2 regions of the Candidatus Sarcina troglodytae genome follow, and region 2 is predicted to be linked to the other one. Evidence: predicted binding sites of a transcription regulator. Region 2 holds the regulator's gene; the other holds the start of a gene.
The links. Region 2 encodes HrcA, which represses chaperone genes, less so after heat shock. Its sites were predicted from a motif close to TGTTAGCACTCNNNNNNNNNGAGTGCTAACA; they were not measured.
Positions count from the first base shown of each region.

Region 1: the regulator HrcA is predicted to act here: its motif matches at 2,549-2,579, upstream of htpG (molecular chaperone HtpG).

Region 1 is NZ_CP051754.1:221,660-226,116, forward strand. It holds gene HH195_RS01020 (alpha-galactosidase) at 1-1,279, opposite strand, end outside; gene HH195_RS01025 (AraC family transcriptional regulator) at 1,618-2,478, shown strand; gene htpG (molecular chaperone HtpG) at 2,619-4,457, shown strand, end outside.
Region 2 is NZ_CP051754.1:1,809,946-1,814,402, forward strand. It holds gene dnaK (molecular chaperone DnaK) at 1-1,070, opposite strand, end outside; gene grpE (nucleotide exchange factor GrpE) at 1,097-1,708, opposite strand; gene hrcA (heat-inducible transcriptional repressor HrcA) at 1,752-2,774, opposite strand; gene hemW (radical SAM family heme chaperone HemW) at 2,946-4,079, opposite strand; gene lepA (translation elongation factor 4) at 4,222-4,457, opposite strand, start outside.

The sequences.
Region 1 (4,457 bases), 850 kb from region 2:
GTTTTTCATATAATTTACTTATAGGGGAGACCATTTCAGGTTCAAACCATAAACCAAATTTCATTCCCATATTATTTATTTTATTAGCTAAGTTATTAAGCCCACCGTTTAATTTTTCTTCATTAACAAACCAGTCGCCTAAGGAACTTTTATCATCATTTCTTTTTCCAAACCAACCGTCGTCTAAAACAAACAATTCAATTCCTAATGATGAAGCCTCTTTTGCTATTGCTTCAATTTTTTTATCATCAAAATCAAAATAAGTAGCTTCCCAGTTGTTTATAAGAATAGGTCTTGTTTTATCTCTATATTTTCCCCTGCAAAGTCTTTTGCCATAAAGATTATGATAGATGTGGGACATTCCTGTAATTCCTTCGTGAGAATAAGCCATTACAACTTCGGGTGCTTGAAATTCTTCTCCACTTTCTAAAAGCCATTTAAAATCAAAAGGATTAATACCTATTTGAACTCTTGAATTTTCATACATATCAACTTCGATATTAGCCAAGAAGTTTCCACTATAAACAAGGCTAAAACCAAAAATATCTCCAGTATGTTCATTAGTGTCTGGTCTTGCTAATGCTATAAAAGGATTTTGAGCGTGACTACTAGCACCACGTCTACTTTCAATACTTTGACTGCCTCGTCTTAAAGGTGTGCGTACAAAATCTCTTTCTCTTGCCCAAGCTCCTGATAGTTGAATGAAATCAAATTTAGCATCTTTAAAATCAAAATTTGTACTTAAAATTCTTTCAATATTAACAGGTTCTTTGCTTAAATTTTTAACTTTAACGCTTCTTGTTATTGCATTAAATTCTTCAAAAACACTATAAGATAGAATAACTTCCACATTTTTTAAAGAATCGATAAGTGTTATTTCAAGGGTTTCAGCTTCTGTATCATTTTCAATATACGTGGCAGGTAGGTTATCAAGCTTGTTTTTTCCTTTATATATATTATGGCATTTGTATCTTAGGTCAGTTGCGCTTGTACCATCTTTGAATTGAAATTCAATAGCTGGCGATCTAAGATCAGTTGCACCAAAGCTTGGATATTCTAAGCTTGTAGATTCTATCATAAATCCATTGATATTGTCTGTATTAGTTAAAAAACTTCCAAAATCTCTAGTTCTAAAAACGTATTCAACATTATCAGAATTTAGTTTTTTACCCCAATAAAGGCTAATTAAATGATTAGTATCTAAAATTTTTATGATATAACTTGTTTTGTTTGATGATATATGAAACATTTTTTTATTTTGATTAAAACTTATTCCCATAGTGATGTCTCCTTAAAAATAATTTTTTGTATTTGTTTACACAAACCCGTAATTTAATATTAGATTATATATTTGATAAATTTGTTTTTATAGTATTAATTATACATATATACTAGGTAGATTTAAATATACATATGTTAGATGTTATATGTAAAAATGTTATATATAGGTTTTAGAATATAGAGTATTGGGAATAGTAATTAAGTTTTACAAATAATATTTTAATATTTAAATCCAATTAGGTAAAAATTACATTAAATATTAATTTATACTAGAATTGAAATGTAAATTGATATAAAATAATATAACATATAGTGTATTGCATGGAGGAATTTATTATGGCACCTGTTAAATATTCTGAAGATAATTATTTTAAGTATTTAGAATATAAAAATGAAGAACAATCAGATTTGTTTTTATGTCAATGTGGCATTGAGGAATGTTTACCAGAGCATAGTTTTGGACCTGCAGTTAGAAATCATTATTTAATACATTTTATATTAAAGGGAAAAGGATGTTATATAGTAGAAAATAAAAAATATAATTTGACACAAAACCAAGGGTTTTTAATATGCCCAGATACATTAACATATTATGAAGCAGATAAAACTAATCCTTGGACGTATATATGGATTGGTTTTAATGGGCTTAAGGCTAAAAGTTATTTAGAAAATGCAGATTTAAATAGAGAAAATTTGATATTTAATTATGTAAAAAAACCTAATGCTTTAAAATTATATATTGATGAAATATTAAAATTAAAAAATATAAATTTTGAAGATGAACTTAAAAGAGAGGGATTATTGTATTTATTTTTGGCTGAATTGGTTGGAAATACAGAGTATCAAAAAGAGAAAGTGGAAAAGCAAACTGATATTTATATAAAAAAAGCCATAGAATATATAGAGCATAATTATATAGAGGACATTAAAATTACCGATATAGCTAATTTTATTGGAGTAAATAGAAGTTATCTTTTTACTGTTTTTAAGAAAAGTTTAAATATATCGCCTCAGGAATTTTTATTAAACTATAGAATGGAAAAGGCATATGTTTTACTTAATAATGATAAATTATCTATAAGTGATATAGCGAGATCAGTAGGATATAGGGATCCATTAAATTTTTCTAAAATGTTTAAAAAAATAAATGGTGTAAGTCCTAAAGCATACAGAGAAAAAATAAATATGGAATTATAGGCATTTTATAAAGCTAGGTAATAAATTCTAGTATTGACATAAATAATGAAATGTGTTATATAAAAATTATGATTAGCACTCGAATTGATTAAGTGCTAATAAATAAAACATATGTAATATGTTATAAAGGAGAGATTATTTTGGAAAAGAAACAGTTTAAATCAGAATCTAAAAGAATGTTAGACCTTATGATTCATTCTATCTATACAAATAGAGATATATTTTTAAGAGAGCTTATTTCAAACTCGAGTGATGCTATAGATAAGATTTATTATAAAGCATTAACTGATAAATCAATAAGTTTTAATAAAGATAACTACTTTATAAACATACACATAGATAAAGAAAATAGAATTTTAAAAATAGAAGACACAGGTATTGGAATGACTGAAGATGACCTTGAGAATAATTTAGGGGTTATTGCTCAAAGTGGTTCATTAAAATTTAAAAAGGAAAATGAATTAGATGATGAGCATGGAATAATTGGGCAATTTGGTGTCGGTTTTTATTCAGCATTTTTAGTCGCTGATAAGGTTACTGTTATAAGTAGGGCATTAAATAGTGGTGAAGCTTATAAATGGGAATCAGAAGGTGCTGATGGATACACTATTGAAAAAACTAATAAGGAAACAGTTGGAACTGAAATAATACTAAAAGTAAAAGAAAATAATGATGATGAGAATTTTGATAAATATTTAGATGAATATAATATACAATCTCTTATTAAAAAGTATTCAGATTTTATAAGATATCCAATTAAAATGGAATTAACTAAGAGCAAGCCTAAAGAAGGTAGTGAAAATGAATATGAAGAATATAAGGAAATAGAAACTATAAATAGTATGGTTCCTCTATGGAAGAAAAATAAAACTCAACTTAAGGATGAGGATTATAATAATTTCTATTTAGAAAAACATTACGGTTTCGACACACCACTTAGTCATCTTCATATAAGTGTTGATGGGGCAGTAAGTTATAATTCAATTTTATTTATTCCAGAGAGAGCACCGTATGATTTTTATTCTAAAGAATATGAAAAAGGTTTAGAGTTGTATTCAAATGGTGTTTTAATAATGAACAGATGTGCAGACCTTCTTCCAGACTATTTTGGATTTGTAAAAGGGGTTGTGGATTCAGAGGATTTATCTCTTAATATATCAAGAGAGATTCTTCAACATGATAGACAATTAAGACTTATTGCTAAAAATATTAAAACTAAGATAAAAAATGAATTAAAAAGTATGTTAAAGAATAATAGAGAAAAATATGAAAAATTCTATAATTCTTTTGGAAGACAATTAAAATATGGCGTATATAGTGAATTTGGAGCTAATAGAGATGTTTTAGAAGATTTATTAATGTTCTATTCTTCAAAAGAAAAGAAACTAGTAACTTTAGATGAATATTTAGAAAGAATGCAAGAAAATCAAAAATATATCTATTATGCAGTTGGAAGTTCGATAGATAGAATAGAAAAACTTCCTCAAACAGAGCTTTTATTAGATAAAGGATATGAAATTTTATATTTTAAAGAAGATGTTGATGAATTTGCTATAAAAATGTTGAACTCTTATAAAGAGAAAGAGTTTAAGTCAGTGTCTAGTGGAGATTTAGGAATTGAACCTGAGGATAAAAAAGAATTATCAGAAGAGGAAACTAAAGAAACAGGAAATATTTTAGATGCTATGAGAGAAACTTTATCAAATAGAGTTAAAGCAGTTAAAGCATCAAAGATATTAAAAAATCATCCAGTTTGCTTATCAGCAGAGGGAGAAGTAACAATTGAGATGGAAAAGATTTTGAGTGCTATGCCTAATAATGAAGGTGTGAAGGCTGAAAAAGTCTTGGAAATTAACACAAATCATGATGTGTTTAAGGCATTAAAGAATGCTTATGAAAATGATAAAGAAAAGTTTAATTTATATACAAATCTTTTATATAATGAGGCACTTCTTATAGAAGGATTAGCAATAGAAGAT
Region 2 (4,457 bases):
TCTCCAGTAAGTACACCTGCTTGTATTGCAGCACCCATAGCAACACATTCATCTGGGTTAACTCCCTTTGAAGGTTCTTTTCCTGTAAAGTTTTTAACTGCCTCTTGAACAGCTGGTATTCTAGTTGAACCACCAACTAAAAGTATTTTATCTACATCATTCATTGAAACATTTCCTGTTTTTAATGCTTCTTTCATGATTGTCATTGTTTTTTCTACTAAATCACTTGTTAATTCATTGAATTTAGCTCTAGTTAAAGTCATGTCAATGTGTTTTGGACCTGTAGCATCAGCTGTTATAAATGGTAAATTTATTATTGTTTGAGTTGATGATGATAATTCAATTTTAGCCTTTTCAGCTGCTTCTTTTAATCTTTGAAGAGCCATTTTATCTTGTTTTAAATCAACGCCATATTGTCCTTTAAAATCTTGTGCTATATAATCAATTATTCTTTGGTCAAAGTCATCTCCACCAAGTCTAGCATCACCATTTGTTGATACAACTTCAAATACTCCATCTCCTAAATCTAAGATAGATACATCGAATGTACCACCACCTAAATCATATACTAATACCTTGTGAGCATCTTCCATTTTATCTATACCATAAGCTAAAGCTGCTGCTGTTGGCTCATTTATTATTCTTAAAACTTCTAATCCTGCTATTTTACCAGCATCTTTAGTTGCTTGTCTTTCAGCATCATTAAAATAAGCTGGAACTGTTATAACAGCTTGAGATACTGATTCACCTAAATAAGCTTCAGCATCCGCTTTTAATTTTTGAAGTATCATTGCTGATATTTCTTGTGGTGTATAATCTTTTCCTTCTATTGTAACTTTATGGTCTGTTCCCATTTCTCTTTTTATTGAAATTATAGTCTTATCTGGGTTTGTTATTGCCTGTCTTTTAGCAACTTGACCTACTAATCTTTCACCATTAGCTTGGAAAGATACTACTGATGGAGTAGTTCTTGCACCTTCTGAGTTAGTTATAACTACAGCTTCTCCACCTTCCATAACAGATACACATGAATTTGTTGTTCCTAAGTCAATTCCTATTATTTTACTCATAATATATTCCTCCAAAATTTAAATTATTAATTAACTACTCTTACCATAGTATGTCTTATGACTTTATCGCCTCTTTTATACCCTTTTTGAAATACTTCAGCTACTTGATTTGCACCAAATGCCTCATCTTCATTATGCATTACTGCTTGGTGAACATTTGGGTCAAACTCTCCAGTTGCATCAATTTCTACAACATCAAGTTTTTCTAAGGCATCTATAAACTGTCTGATAGTCATATCTATACCTTTTTTAATATCATCTAAATCTCCCTCAACCACAGCAGCTCTTTCTAAATTATCTAAAACTGGAAGTATCCTCTTTAAGATATCTTCGCAAGCATTTGTATAAATTCCTTCTTTTTCTTTATCAGTTCTTCTTCTATAGTTTTCATACTCAGAAGAAAGTCTAAGCAATCTATCTTTTAATGCCTCTAATTCATTTTCTAATTTTTTATTTTTATCTTTAAAAGTCATATTTTCTTCTTTTAATTTTTTAAATTCATCCAAATTAGAAACATTGTTTTCTTCTATATTTTCTTCTACATTAGATTGTTCAGAATTTAAAGTTTCTGAATCTTGACTATCTAGTTCTACTTTTTCATTAATTATTTCCTCTTGATTATCGTTAATATTATCCATTGCTAGAACATACACCTCACTTAACTTATTGCTTATAAAAAAATTATCTTTGCTCTAAGGCATCATTTAATTTTTTCATGACTCCTGTCATAACACTTATTACTCTTGAATAATTAATCCTTCTTGGTCCTATTAATGCAATAGAGCCAATTGGTTTATTATCTAAATAATAAGATGCCGAAATAACTGAACACTCCTTAGCCTCTGGAATAAAGTTTTCATCGCCTATTTTTATAGTTATATTCTCATCACTGTCTATAAGTTTCTCAATAGAGTCCTTATCATAGAGCAACGACAATATTTTTTTCGCCTTCTCTATATCACTATATTCTGGATAGTCTAATAAATTAGTTGTACCCTCCATAAATACTTTAGAAGATTCATCATCTTTCAAGCTTTCATATAAAGTTGGAATCAAAGCATTAAATATATTTTCATAGCCAACTAAATCATTTCTTAAGTCATTTATAACTTGAAGATTAATTTGTTCTATTGTAAGATTTTTTAATCTTCTATTTAAGACTTGACTTATATAATTTAATACTTCTAAACTTGGAATATTATTCACTTTAATAACATTATTTTTTATTACTCCACTATCAGTTAATAGAACGCATATTATATCATTGCCCTCAATAGGTACAAGTTGTATTGATTTAATATAACTCTTTTGCATAGAAGGTGGTGTAACTAAACATGTAAGATTAGTTAATTCAGATAAAAGTGTACCCGCCTGTTTTAAAATTTTATCAATTTCATAAAGCGCACCATCTAAGACAGCTTTTGTTATCATAGACTCTTCATCCAAACTAAGCTTTTCATATTCCATTATTCTATCCACATAAAGTCTGTAGCCCTTACTTGACGGTATTCTACCTGATGAGCTATGAGGTTGTTCTAAAAATCCCATCTCCTCTAAATCAGCCATTTCATTTCTTATAGTTGCTGAACTTATACCAAGGTCATGTTTTTTAGCGATAGTCCTTGAACCAACAGGCTCTCCTGTATTTATATAGTCATTAACTATAGCCTGCAAAATTTTTAATTTTCTTTCATCTATCACTATCTCACCTCTTTTATTAGCACTCATTAATATCGAGTGCTAACGACTACTTTTTTAATATATCGCTTTTTTATTTTTTTGTCAATACTTAAATTTATTAAATTTTAATATTTAACTTCAAATAGTGATGTATATTTAATTTTTACTTATTTTTTTCCTATGCCTAATTATATTTTAAATCAAGAAATCAGCCATAATAATATTTGATATTAACATTCCTTTTTCAGTTAAATATAATCTTCCCTTATTTCTAACTAAAAATTCTTCTTTTTCATATTTTTTAATTACATTTTTGTATATATTATCTAATTTTTTATTAAATCTTTTATAAAATTCCATTTCATTTATACCTTCTACTTTTCTAAGCCCCATAAACATAAATTCTTCAATATTATCATTTTCACTATTTTCTATTACCTCTTCATAACACATGTCATCATTATTTATTTTTTCTACATATGTCTTTATATCTGATATATTTTTAATTCTTTTACTATTTACATATGATGAGCTACTACTTCCAACACCTATCCATTCTTCCATATTCCAATACTTTAAGTTATGCTTACATTTCTTTCCTTTTAAACTATAATTTGATATTTCATATTGCTCATATCCATATTTCTTTAATATCTTTTTACCCTCGTTATACATATCACTTTCTACATCCTCAGAAACCACATCCAACTTATTTTTTTCATAAAGCCTATAAAAAACCGTTCCTTCTTCTATAATCAAACTATAACTTGATATATGCTCTGGTTTCATTTTACATACAATTTCTAAAGTTTCTTTAAATTCATCTAAACTCTGATTTGGAAGAGCAAATATTAAATCTACATTTATATTCTTAAAACCTACTTTTCTTGCCAATTCAAAAGTATTTTTAAAATCATTAAATGTATGTATTCTTCCTATCGATTTTAAAAGTTTTTCTTGAGTTGTTTGAAGACCTATACTTATTCTATTTACTCCATATTCTTTCATAGTTTTTAATTTTTTTTCGTTTAAACTTCCAGGATTACACTCCATAGAATATTCTACATCCAAAGATTTATTTAATTTATCTATTTCATTAAATAAAATTTTCATATTTTCAACACTTAAAATACTAGGTGTACCACCACCTATAAATATAGTATCAATAATATATTCATCTATTTCTTTAAATGTTTTTCTAATTTCTTTACATAATGCTTTTATATAATCATTTTGCATACTCTCTTTTCCAGCAAAAGATGCAAAATCACAATAATAACATTTTTGCTTACAAAATGGTATATGCACGTAAAGCCCTAAATGTTTCATATTTACCTCCAATTTTTAAATATAATTTATTATTAAAATATTATTTAAGCATATTTTCTATTAAAATTCCAAAAAATTTAAAATAAAAGCTATACTTATTGAAATCAACAAATATAGCTTTACTAAATAATATTAATAAACTCTAATCAACTTTTAAAACTGCCATAAACGCTTCTTGTGGAACCTCGACAGAACCTAACTGTCTCATTCTCTTTTTACCTTCCTTTTGTTTTTCAAGAAGTTTCTTCTTTCTTGAGATATCTCCACCGTAACACTTAGCTAATACATCTTTTCTCATAGCTTTTACAGTTTCTCTAGCAATTATTTTAGAACCCACTGCTGCTTGAATTGGAACTTCAAACATATGTCTTGGGATTA